DNA from 2 places in the Mesorhizobium sp. WSM3866 genome. Region 1 is predicted to be linked to the other one. Evidence: riboswitches for the same ligand, from Rfam matches in the RefSeq annotation. Region 1 holds a riboswitch; the other holds the start of a gene.
What was found. A riboswitch is a leader RNA that binds a small molecule or an ion and turns the genes downstream of it on or off. The one in region 1 is predicted to bind S-adenosylmethionine.
Positions count from the first base shown of each region.

Region 1 (4,421 bases):
AGGGGCTCTTCACGAATCTGGCGCGACGGCAAAGTGCTTTGGGAAAAGCCGTTCCTGTCCGGCGAGGCGAACATGTCGCACACCATCGCCAATCTCGAGCATCACCATTTCAAATATTCGGCCTTCCGCCAGCCGGGCGACGTGCATGTGCACATGTTCGGCACCGCCACACTCTCGTTCGCAGACGGCGTCAGGACCGAGGAAGGCGACACGTTCGAGATCGAGGCCAAGGATTTCGGCCTGCCGCTGCGCAACCCGCTCGAGATCGAGAAGCCAGTGAAGGTGGCGGTGAAGGCGCTGTGAGGTTAGCGTGATCTCCCCCACGAGGGAGGAGATTGGCAGCTTCAACCTCAATAAATATCGAAATCGAAATACTTCGATTGGATGTTCTTGTAGGTGCCGTCGGCAACAATGGCGTCGATTGCCGCGTTGAGGCGGTCGCGCAGGGCGGTGTCCTCCAGGCGCACGGCGATGCCGGCCTCGGTCTCGGTGCCCTTGACGTCGCCCACCAGCTTGCAGCAGCCGTCGCTCGCCTTCTTCATCCAGTCGACCAGCACGAACTTGTCCGAGATGACGGCGTCGAGCCGGCCGTTGAGCAGATCGGTGACCGCCTCTTCCTGGGTCGGGTAGAGCTTCGCCTCGGCGCCGGCCTTGGCGTAGACGTCCTGGGCGTAGTTGGCCTGGGTGGTCGAGGCCTGGGCACCGACCGTCTTGCCGGCAAGCGAGGCCGGCTCGGTCGAGGCGATATCGGCGTCCTTCAGGGCGACCAGCGCAAGCGGCGTGGTGTAGTATTTGTGGGTGAAGGCGACCTGCTTCTTGCGTTCCTCGGTGATGCTCATCGAGGCGATGATGGCGTCGAATTTCTTGGCCTGCAGGGCCGGAATGATGCCATCCCAATCCTGGGTGACGATCTCGCATTCGACCTTCATCTGCGCGCAGAGCGCATTGGCGATGTCGATGTCGAAGCCTTCCACCTTGCCGTCCGGCGTGATGGTGTTGAAGGGCGGATAGGCGCCCTCGGTGCCGATCTTGATCTTTTCGGCCGCGTCTACCGAACCGACGCCGAGCGCCAGCATGGCGGCGGCCGCGGCCGACAGGATCCATCTGGATATCTGCATTTTCATCCCCTTGGGTTCAGTTGCTACATGCTCAGACGCAGCCAAGCACGGCGCGCGAGGCCGGGCAAGCACAGCCTGGCGATCAGCGCGCGGCGCGAAAATGCTTGGAGAGCTTCAGCCCCTGCGCCTGATAGTTGGAACCCAGCTCGCTGCCATAGAGCGCCTGCGGCCGCTTCAGCATATGCTCGTAGACGAGGCGGCCTACGATCTGGCCGTGGTCGAGGATGAACGGCACCTCGTGGCTGCGCACTTCAAGCACCGCGCGGCTGCCGCTGCCGCCGGCGGCGGAATGGCCGAAGCCCGGGTCGAAAAAGCCGGCATAGTGGACGCGGAACTCGCCGACCAGCGGATCGAAAGGCGTCATCTCGGCGGCATAGAGCGGCGGCACGTGCACGGCTTCGCGAGAGACCAGGATGTAGAACTCGTCCGGGTCGAGCACGAGCTCGCCGGCCCCGCTCTTGTAGAGCGGTTCCCAGAAGTCGACCACATCCTGAGCGGCGCGCTTGTCGACGTCGACGAGGCCGGTGTGGTGCTTGCCGCGATAGCCGACCAGGCCGTCCTTGTCGCCGTCGAGATCGATAGAGAGCGCAATGCCGCCGCCGGAGATGTTGGGCGGCTCGGTCGCAACCAGCATCTCGGCGTGATGGAGGTCACGCAACTCATTCTCCGACAGCACGGCGTTGCCGGTGCGGAAGCGGATCTGCGACAGGCGCGAGCCGGCGCGCACGACGATCGGGAAGGTGCGCGGGCTGACCTCGAGATAGAGCGGGCCATGATAGCCGGCGCCGATCTTATCGAACTCATGGCCGCGGTCGGTCATGACACGGGTGAAAATGTCGAGTCGTCCGGTCGAGCTCTTCGGGTTGGCCGAAGCCGAGACTTCCGCTGGCAGCGCGAGGCTTTCCTGCAGCGGCACGATATAGACGCAGCCCGTCTCCAGCACCGCGCCCTCGGCGAGATTGATCTCATGCAGCTTCAGCCGGTCCAGCTTGTCGGCCACCAGATGATCGGGACCGGGCAGAAAGGAAGCGCGCACGCGAAAGGCCTTGTCGCCCAGTCTCAGATCGAGGCTAGCCGGCTGGATCTGGTTGGCGTCGAGCGCGCGCGGCGACTTCAGCGCGCCCGACTGGAAGAGCGCCGCGATGTCCTGATCGGGAAGAATGCCTGTCTGCCGCAATGTCTGGCTCCGGGCGAAGTCATTGTCGTCGCAGTTTCCTGTCGCAAAACCGCGGGACACTTTTGCGGAAGCTGCCTGGTACAAACCTCTTAATCAAGCCGGCAATTGACGCAAGCGCGGGCGAGGTCTAAAGGGTCGTTATCCCGTGGTGATTTGGCCGGTCGGCTTGCAGCCACGTTAAACAAGTCGCTAAAGGACCGTCGGGCCGCAAGGCCGTATGGACCGGTTGCGACGTCGCGGCCGGTTTTTTTGTGTTTGGAAGCAGGGCGATGACCAAGACGCGTAACTGGAAACCTCAAACGGCACTCGTGCATGGCGGGACGCTGCGTTCCGGCTTCGGCGAGACCGCCGAGGCGATGTATCTCACCCAGGGCTATGTCTACGAGACGGCCCAGGCAGCGGAGGCCCGCTTCAAGGGCGAGGAACCCGGCTTCATCTATTCGCGCTACGCCAACCCGACCGTCGATATGTTCGAGAAGCGCATGTGCGCGCTGGAAGGCGCGGAAGACGCACGTGCAACCGCTTCCGGCATGGCCGCCGTGTCCGCCGCCCTGCTCTGCAGCGTCAAGGCCGGCGATCACATCGTTGCGGCGCGAGCCCTGTTCGGTTCCTGCCGCTGGGTAGTCGAGACGCTGGCGCCGCGCTATGGCATCGAGGCAACGCTGATCGACGGCACCGACATTGCCAATTGGGAAAAAGCGGTCAGGCCGAACACCAAGCTGTTCTTCCTGGAAAGTCCGACCAACCCGACGTTGGAAGTGGTCGATATCGCCGCTGTCGCCGCTTTAGCAAATTCGATCGGCGCACGCGTGATCGTCGACAACGTCTTTGCCACGCCGCTGCAGCAGAAGCCGCTGCAGCTCGGCGCCCATATCGTGGTCTACTCGGCGACCAAGCACATCGACGGACAAGGCCGCTGCCTCGGCGGCGTCATCCTGTCGGACAAGAAGTGGATCGACGAGAACCTGCACGATTATTTCCGGCACACCGGCCCGAGCCTGTCCCCATTCAACGCATGGACGCTGCTGAAAGGCCTCGAGACGCTCCCGCTGCGCGTGCGCCACCAGACCGAAAGCGCCGGCAAGATCGCGGACTTCCTGGCTGGCCGGCCGGAGATCGCCCGCGTCATCTATCCGGGCCGGGCCGACCATCCCCAGGCGGATATCGTCAGGAAGCAGATGTCGGGCGGCTCGACGCTGATCTGCCTCGACGTCAAGGGCGGCAAGCAGGCGGCCTTCGCCTTGCAGAACGCGCTCGACATCGTGCTGATCTCGAACAACCTCGGCGACGCAAAGAGCCTGATCACGCATCCGGCGACGACGACGCACAAAAACCTCACTGACGAGGCCCGCGCCGAGCTCGGCATCGGACCAGGCACGCTCAGGCTCTCCGTCGGGCTGGAGGATACCGACGACCTGCTCGCCGACATCGAACAGGCGCTGAAGGCGGCGAAGGAATGAACCGCCACGGCGGCAAAGAGGGCGCTTGAGCCGCAGCCGGCTCAAGCAATCTCGTCGAGTTCAGTCATCCCGCTGTTGCGGATGGTCATTGCGTTGCCACGCCATTCGACGGCCCCGCCAAGCCAGCCGCGCGCCCAGATGGCGGGAAGCATCGCGTCGCGCACGATCATCGCGGTGACGCTGCGCGGCGACAGATGCCAGCCCTTGGACCAGGCGAGCATGCATTCGGGCACATAGGCGATCGCCAGCACGCAGAGCGCGGTCGTGGGCAGGCTGACACCGGCGCTTGCCGCCGCGATCAGCGCCAGAAGCAGTGGCGCGACCACACCGGTCAGGATTTCGGGCGCGAAGAACAATGGGAAGGTGACGCGGCGCAGCCGCGCCCAGCGCGCCTGGCGCGACCAGATTTCGGCGAGCGTGCGCTGGCCGAGCGGCTGCTCGAAGGGCGCGGCCACGAGATTGACCCGAAGGCCAAGGCTGTTGACCAGCTTGGTCGCCGCCGCGTCCTCGGCGATTTCGGCGGCCAAAGCCTGGATGCCGCCATTTGCATCCAGCATCGGCTTGTTCCACAGCATGCTCTTGCCCTGGGCGAAGCCAAGGCCGAGCGCTTCGCCGGCATATTGCCAGCGCGCCTGCAGCGTGTTGAGGAAGACGCATTCGACTTCG
Region 1 covers NZ_NSGC01000001.1:710,182-714,602, reverse strand. The annotation lists gene araD1 (AraD1 family protein) at 1-303, shown strand, start outside; gene CK222_RS03375 (ABC transporter substrate-binding protein) at 351-1,118, opposite strand; gene CK222_RS03370 (2'-deoxycytidine 5'-triphosphate deaminase) at 1,201-2,295, opposite strand; SAM riboswitch at 2,431-2,508, shown strand; gene CK222_RS03365 (O-succinylhomoserine sulfhydrylase) at 2,565-3,755, shown strand; gene CK222_RS03360 (ceramide glucosyltransferase) at 3,797-4,421, opposite strand, start outside.

Region 2 (4,421 bases), on a different contig from region 1:
AATGGTGCAGAAGTGGATGTTCGGCGTGTCGTACCAGGAATAGGGCAGGTCCTTGGTGACCGGCATCCTGCCCTTCATCAGCAGCGAGAAGCGCACGCGCCAATGGCCGAAATTGGGGAAGGAGACGATCGCGCGGTTGCCGATCCGAAGCAGCTCGTCGAGCACAAGTTTCGGGTTGCGGGTCGCCTGCAGCGTTTGCGACAGGACGACGAAATCAAAACCTTTGTCGGGGTAGAATTCGAGGTCCTTGTCGGCATCGCCCTGGACGACGGAAAGGCCGCGCGCCACGCATTCGTTGACGCCGCGCTGTGACAGCTCCAGGCCGCGGCCATCAACCTGCTTGGTCGCCTGCAGAACCTCCAGAAGCACGCCATCGCCGGAGCCGACATCGAGCACGCGCGAATGCGGCGGGATGAGATCGGTGACGACTTCGAGGTCGACGCGCTGAGCGCGATTAACGCTCATGGGCACACCTCCGGCCTTTGAGCATTTGCAGCCAATGGGAATCTCGGCGTCTCAGAAGTGCGGCCAGGACACAGGGATCGCGCGCCACTCATAGGCTGAGCCCCCTTGCGCGCGCGGCCGAGGCTATGAAGCCGTTGATGGCCGCGAACAATTCCGGTTCGTCGAGCAGGAAAGCGTCATGGCCGCGATCGGTCTCGATCTCGACGAAGGAGACGGACGCGCCGGCGGCGTTCAGCGCATGCACGATCGAGCGGCTTTCCTCGGTCGGGAACAGCCAGTCGCTTGTGAACGACACGAGGCAGAAGCGTGTCTTGGTGCCGGCGAAGGCATCCGCCAGCCGTCCGCCGTGGTCGGCGGCGAGGTCGAAATAGTCCATAGCGCGGGTCAGATAGAGGTAGGAGTTGGCGTCGAAGCGGTCGACGAAGGTCATGCCTTGATGGCGCAGATAGCTTTCGATCTGGAAATCGGCGTCGAAGCCGAAGGTCAGCGCCTCGCGATCCTGCAGGTTGCGGCCGAACTTGCGGTGCAGCGCTGCTTCCGAGAGGTAAGTGATGTGCGCGGCCATGCGCGCCACGGCGAGGCCCTTTTCCGGCCGCCTGCCGAAATCGAGATATTTGCCGCCGTGCCAGTCCGGATCGGCCATGACGGCCTGCCGCCCGACCTCGTGGAAGGCGATGTTCTGCGAGGAATGGCGGGCGCCGGTGGCGATTGGCAACGCGGAGAAGACGCGTTCCGGGTAGCTTGCGGCCCATTGCAGCACCTGCATGCCGCCCATCGAGCCGCCGAGCACGCAGAACAGCTTCTCGATGCCGAAATGATCGACCAGCATCAGCTGCGCCCGCACCATGTCGCGGATGGTGATGATCGGCAGGTCGAGCCCATAGGGCCTGCCTGTCGCCGGATCGGTCGAGGCCGGGCCGGTGGAGCCGAGGCAGCCGCCGATGACGTTGGCGCAAATGACAAAAAAGCGGCTGGTGTCGATGATCCTGCCGGGGCCGATCAGCACCTCCCACCAGCCCGGCTTGCCGGTCACCGGGTTGGTGCTGGCGACATGCTGGTCGCCGGTCAGCGCGTGGCAGACGAGGATGGCGTTGGAGCGGGCGTCGTTGAGGGCGCCGTAGGTCTGGTAAGCGACCTGGAACGGCGACAGCACGGTGCCCGCATCGAGTTTTAGCGGCTTGTCGGGACCGAACTGCAACACCGGGCTCGACGGTTGGTCGGCCTCGTGGTTGGTCCTTGGAGCGCGCTGAGCGGCCATTGCATTCCCCATCCAGTCGCATCGATCTCGCGATACGGCGTCCGGCCGGCAACGGACAACAAAAAACCGGCCTGCCTTCGCAAAGCCGGTTACAGGTTGCAAACGGCCCTTTAGCGAATTGTTTAACGTGGCTGCAAGCCGACCGGCCAAATCACCACGGGAGATCCGGCTGTTGTTCTAGGGCCAGCGCCGCGCTTCGTCAACGGTCTGCCTACGCGCGAGCGCGCCGGCCCCTCGACATTCGGGGCCACCGCCTGTATTTCCGCTGCGGCCTCGAACCAGGGCCTCTCGACGGATTTGTGACATGAAGCAGGATCAGCCACGTCCGACGCCCCGCGCGGGCATCATGGACATCGAGGCCTATGTGCCGGGAAAAAGTACCGCGCCGGCCGGCGTGACGAAGGTCTACAAGCTGTCGTCCAATGAGAATCCGCTCGGGCCCTCGCCGAAGGCGATCGAGGCCGCCCGGGAGGTGGCTGCCAAATTGGACGTTTATCCCGACGGCTCCGCCCGCCGGCTGCGCGAGGCGATCGCCGATGTGCACGGCCTCAATCCGGCAAACATCGTCTGCTCCAATGGCTCCGACGAGATCCTGGGGCTGCTGGCGCAGACCTATCTCGCGCCGGGAGACGAGGCCGTGTTCACCGAACACGCCTTCATGGTTTACAAGATCTATATCCAAGCCGCCGGCGCCAAGCCGGTGGCGGTCAAGGAGACGGACGAGCGCGCCGACATCGACGCAATCCTCGCCGCGGTGACGCCGGCGACGCGGATCGTGTTCCTCGCCAACCCCAACAATCCGACCGGCACTTATGTGCCGTTCCAGGAGGTGCGCCGGCTGCATGCCGGACTGCCCAAGAGCGTGCTCCTAGTGCTCGACGCGGCCTATGCCGAATATGTGCGGCGCAACGACTATGAAGCCGGCATCGAGCTGGCCGGGAGCTCGGAGAACGTGGTCATGACCCGCACCTTCTCCAAGCTCGGCCTCGGCGGCGCACGCATCGGCTGGATGTACGGACCGGCGCATATCGTCGATGCCATTAACCGGGTGCGCGGGCCCTTCAACGTCAATGCAACCGCGATCGAGGCCGGCATCGCGGCCATCCGCGACCGCGCCCATGTCGAGCGCAGCGTGGCGCATAACGAGAAGTGGCTTGCCTGGGTCAGCGAGGAGCTGACCGGGCTCGGGCTGCGCGTGACGCCCAGCGTCGGCAATTTCCTGCTGATCCACTTCCCCGACAACAAAAAGCATTCGGCAGCGGCAGCGGACGACTATCTCAGCGCGCGCGGCTACATCCTGCGGCGCGTCACCGGCTACGGCTTTCCCAACGCGCTGCGCATGAGCATCGGCATCGAGGAGGCCAATCGCGGCGTCGTCGAGGCGCTCAAGACATTTCTGAAAAGCTGAAGCACCATGACAGCACCGATGTTCGGAAGAATAGCGCTGGTCGGCATCGGCCTGATTGGTTCGTCGCTCGCCCGCGTCATCCGCCGGGAAGGCCTGGCGCGCCACATCGCTGTCGCGACGCGCAGCCAATCGACGCTCAAGCGCGCCGAGGAACTGGGTCTCGGCGATTCCTACACGACCGAGGCCGAAGACGCGGTGCGCGACGCGGATCTCGTCATCGTCTCGGTTCCGGTCGGCTCGTCCGGCGAGGTCGCGGCCGAGATCGCGCCGGCGCTGAAGAAAGGCGCGATCCTCACCGATGTCGGCTCAACCAAAGCTTCGGTGATCGCGCAAATGCAGCCGCATGTGCCCGTCGGTGTGCATTTCATCCCCGGGCACCCGCTGGCGGGCACGGAAAAGTCCGGGCCGGATGCCGGCTTCGCCGATCTCTTCGACAACCGCTGGTGCATCTTCACGCCGCTGCCGGGCACGGATCCGGAGGCGCTGGAAAAGCTCTCCGAATTCTGGCGGCGCTGCGGCTCCAACATCGACACGATGGACCCGCAGCATCACGACATGACCTTGGCCATCGTCTCGCATCTGCCGCATATCATCGCCTACAACATCGTCGGCACCGCCGACGACCTGGAATCGGTGACCAAGACGGAAGTCATCAAATACTCCGCTTCCGGTTTTCGCGACTTTACCCGACTGGCCGCTTCCGACCCGACCATGTGGCGGGACGTGTGCCTGCACAACAAGGACGCGATCCTGGAAATGCTGGCGCGCTTCTCGGAGGATCTGGCCTCGTTGCAGCGAGCGATCCGCTGGGGCGACGGCGAAAAGCTGTTCGACCTGTTCACCCGCACGCGCGCCATCCGCCGCTCGATCATTGAGGCCGGCCAGGATATCGATGTGCCGGATTTCGGCCGTCAGGCCGTGGAGCACCCGGGGGCCAAGCCCTAGGCCTTCTGCTCGATCTGTCCCGATGGGGGCCAGTGCGCCGCCATCATGGCCATTGTCTCGGCTCTGTCCGGAGCGCCGAGCCGGCCGCCGAAGCGCAGGCATTTAAGCGCGGCGGCGGCGCTGGCAAAGCGCAGCGCCTGCTCGGACGGCATGGCTTCGGCAAGGCCGACGGCGAAGGCGCCGTGGAAGACGTCGCCGGCGGCGAGCGTGTCGACCGCCTTGACCTTCGGCGCCTCGACATGCCGGACGCGACCGGTTCCCCGATCATGCCACCAGGTTCCGGCAGCGCCGCCCGTCACCGCGACGAAGGCGTCGGTGCGCGAGGCGAGATCGGCGCATGCGCTT
Region 2 covers NZ_NSGC01000002.1:679,092-683,512, forward strand. The annotation lists gene metW (methionine biosynthesis protein MetW) at 1-465, opposite strand, end outside; gene CK222_RS07575 (homoserine O-acetyltransferase) at 554-1,723, opposite strand; SAM riboswitch at 1,814-1,891, opposite strand; gene hisC (histidinol-phosphate transaminase) at 2,028-3,131, shown strand; gene CK222_RS07585 (prephenate/arogenate dehydrogenase family protein) at 3,138-4,076, shown strand; gene CK222_RS07590 (sugar kinase) at 4,073-4,421, opposite strand, start outside.
Region 2: another riboswitch for S-adenosylmethionine. It lies ahead of CK222_RS07575 (homoserine O-acetyltransferase); the one in region 1 lies ahead of CK222_RS03365 (O-succinylhomoserine sulfhydrylase).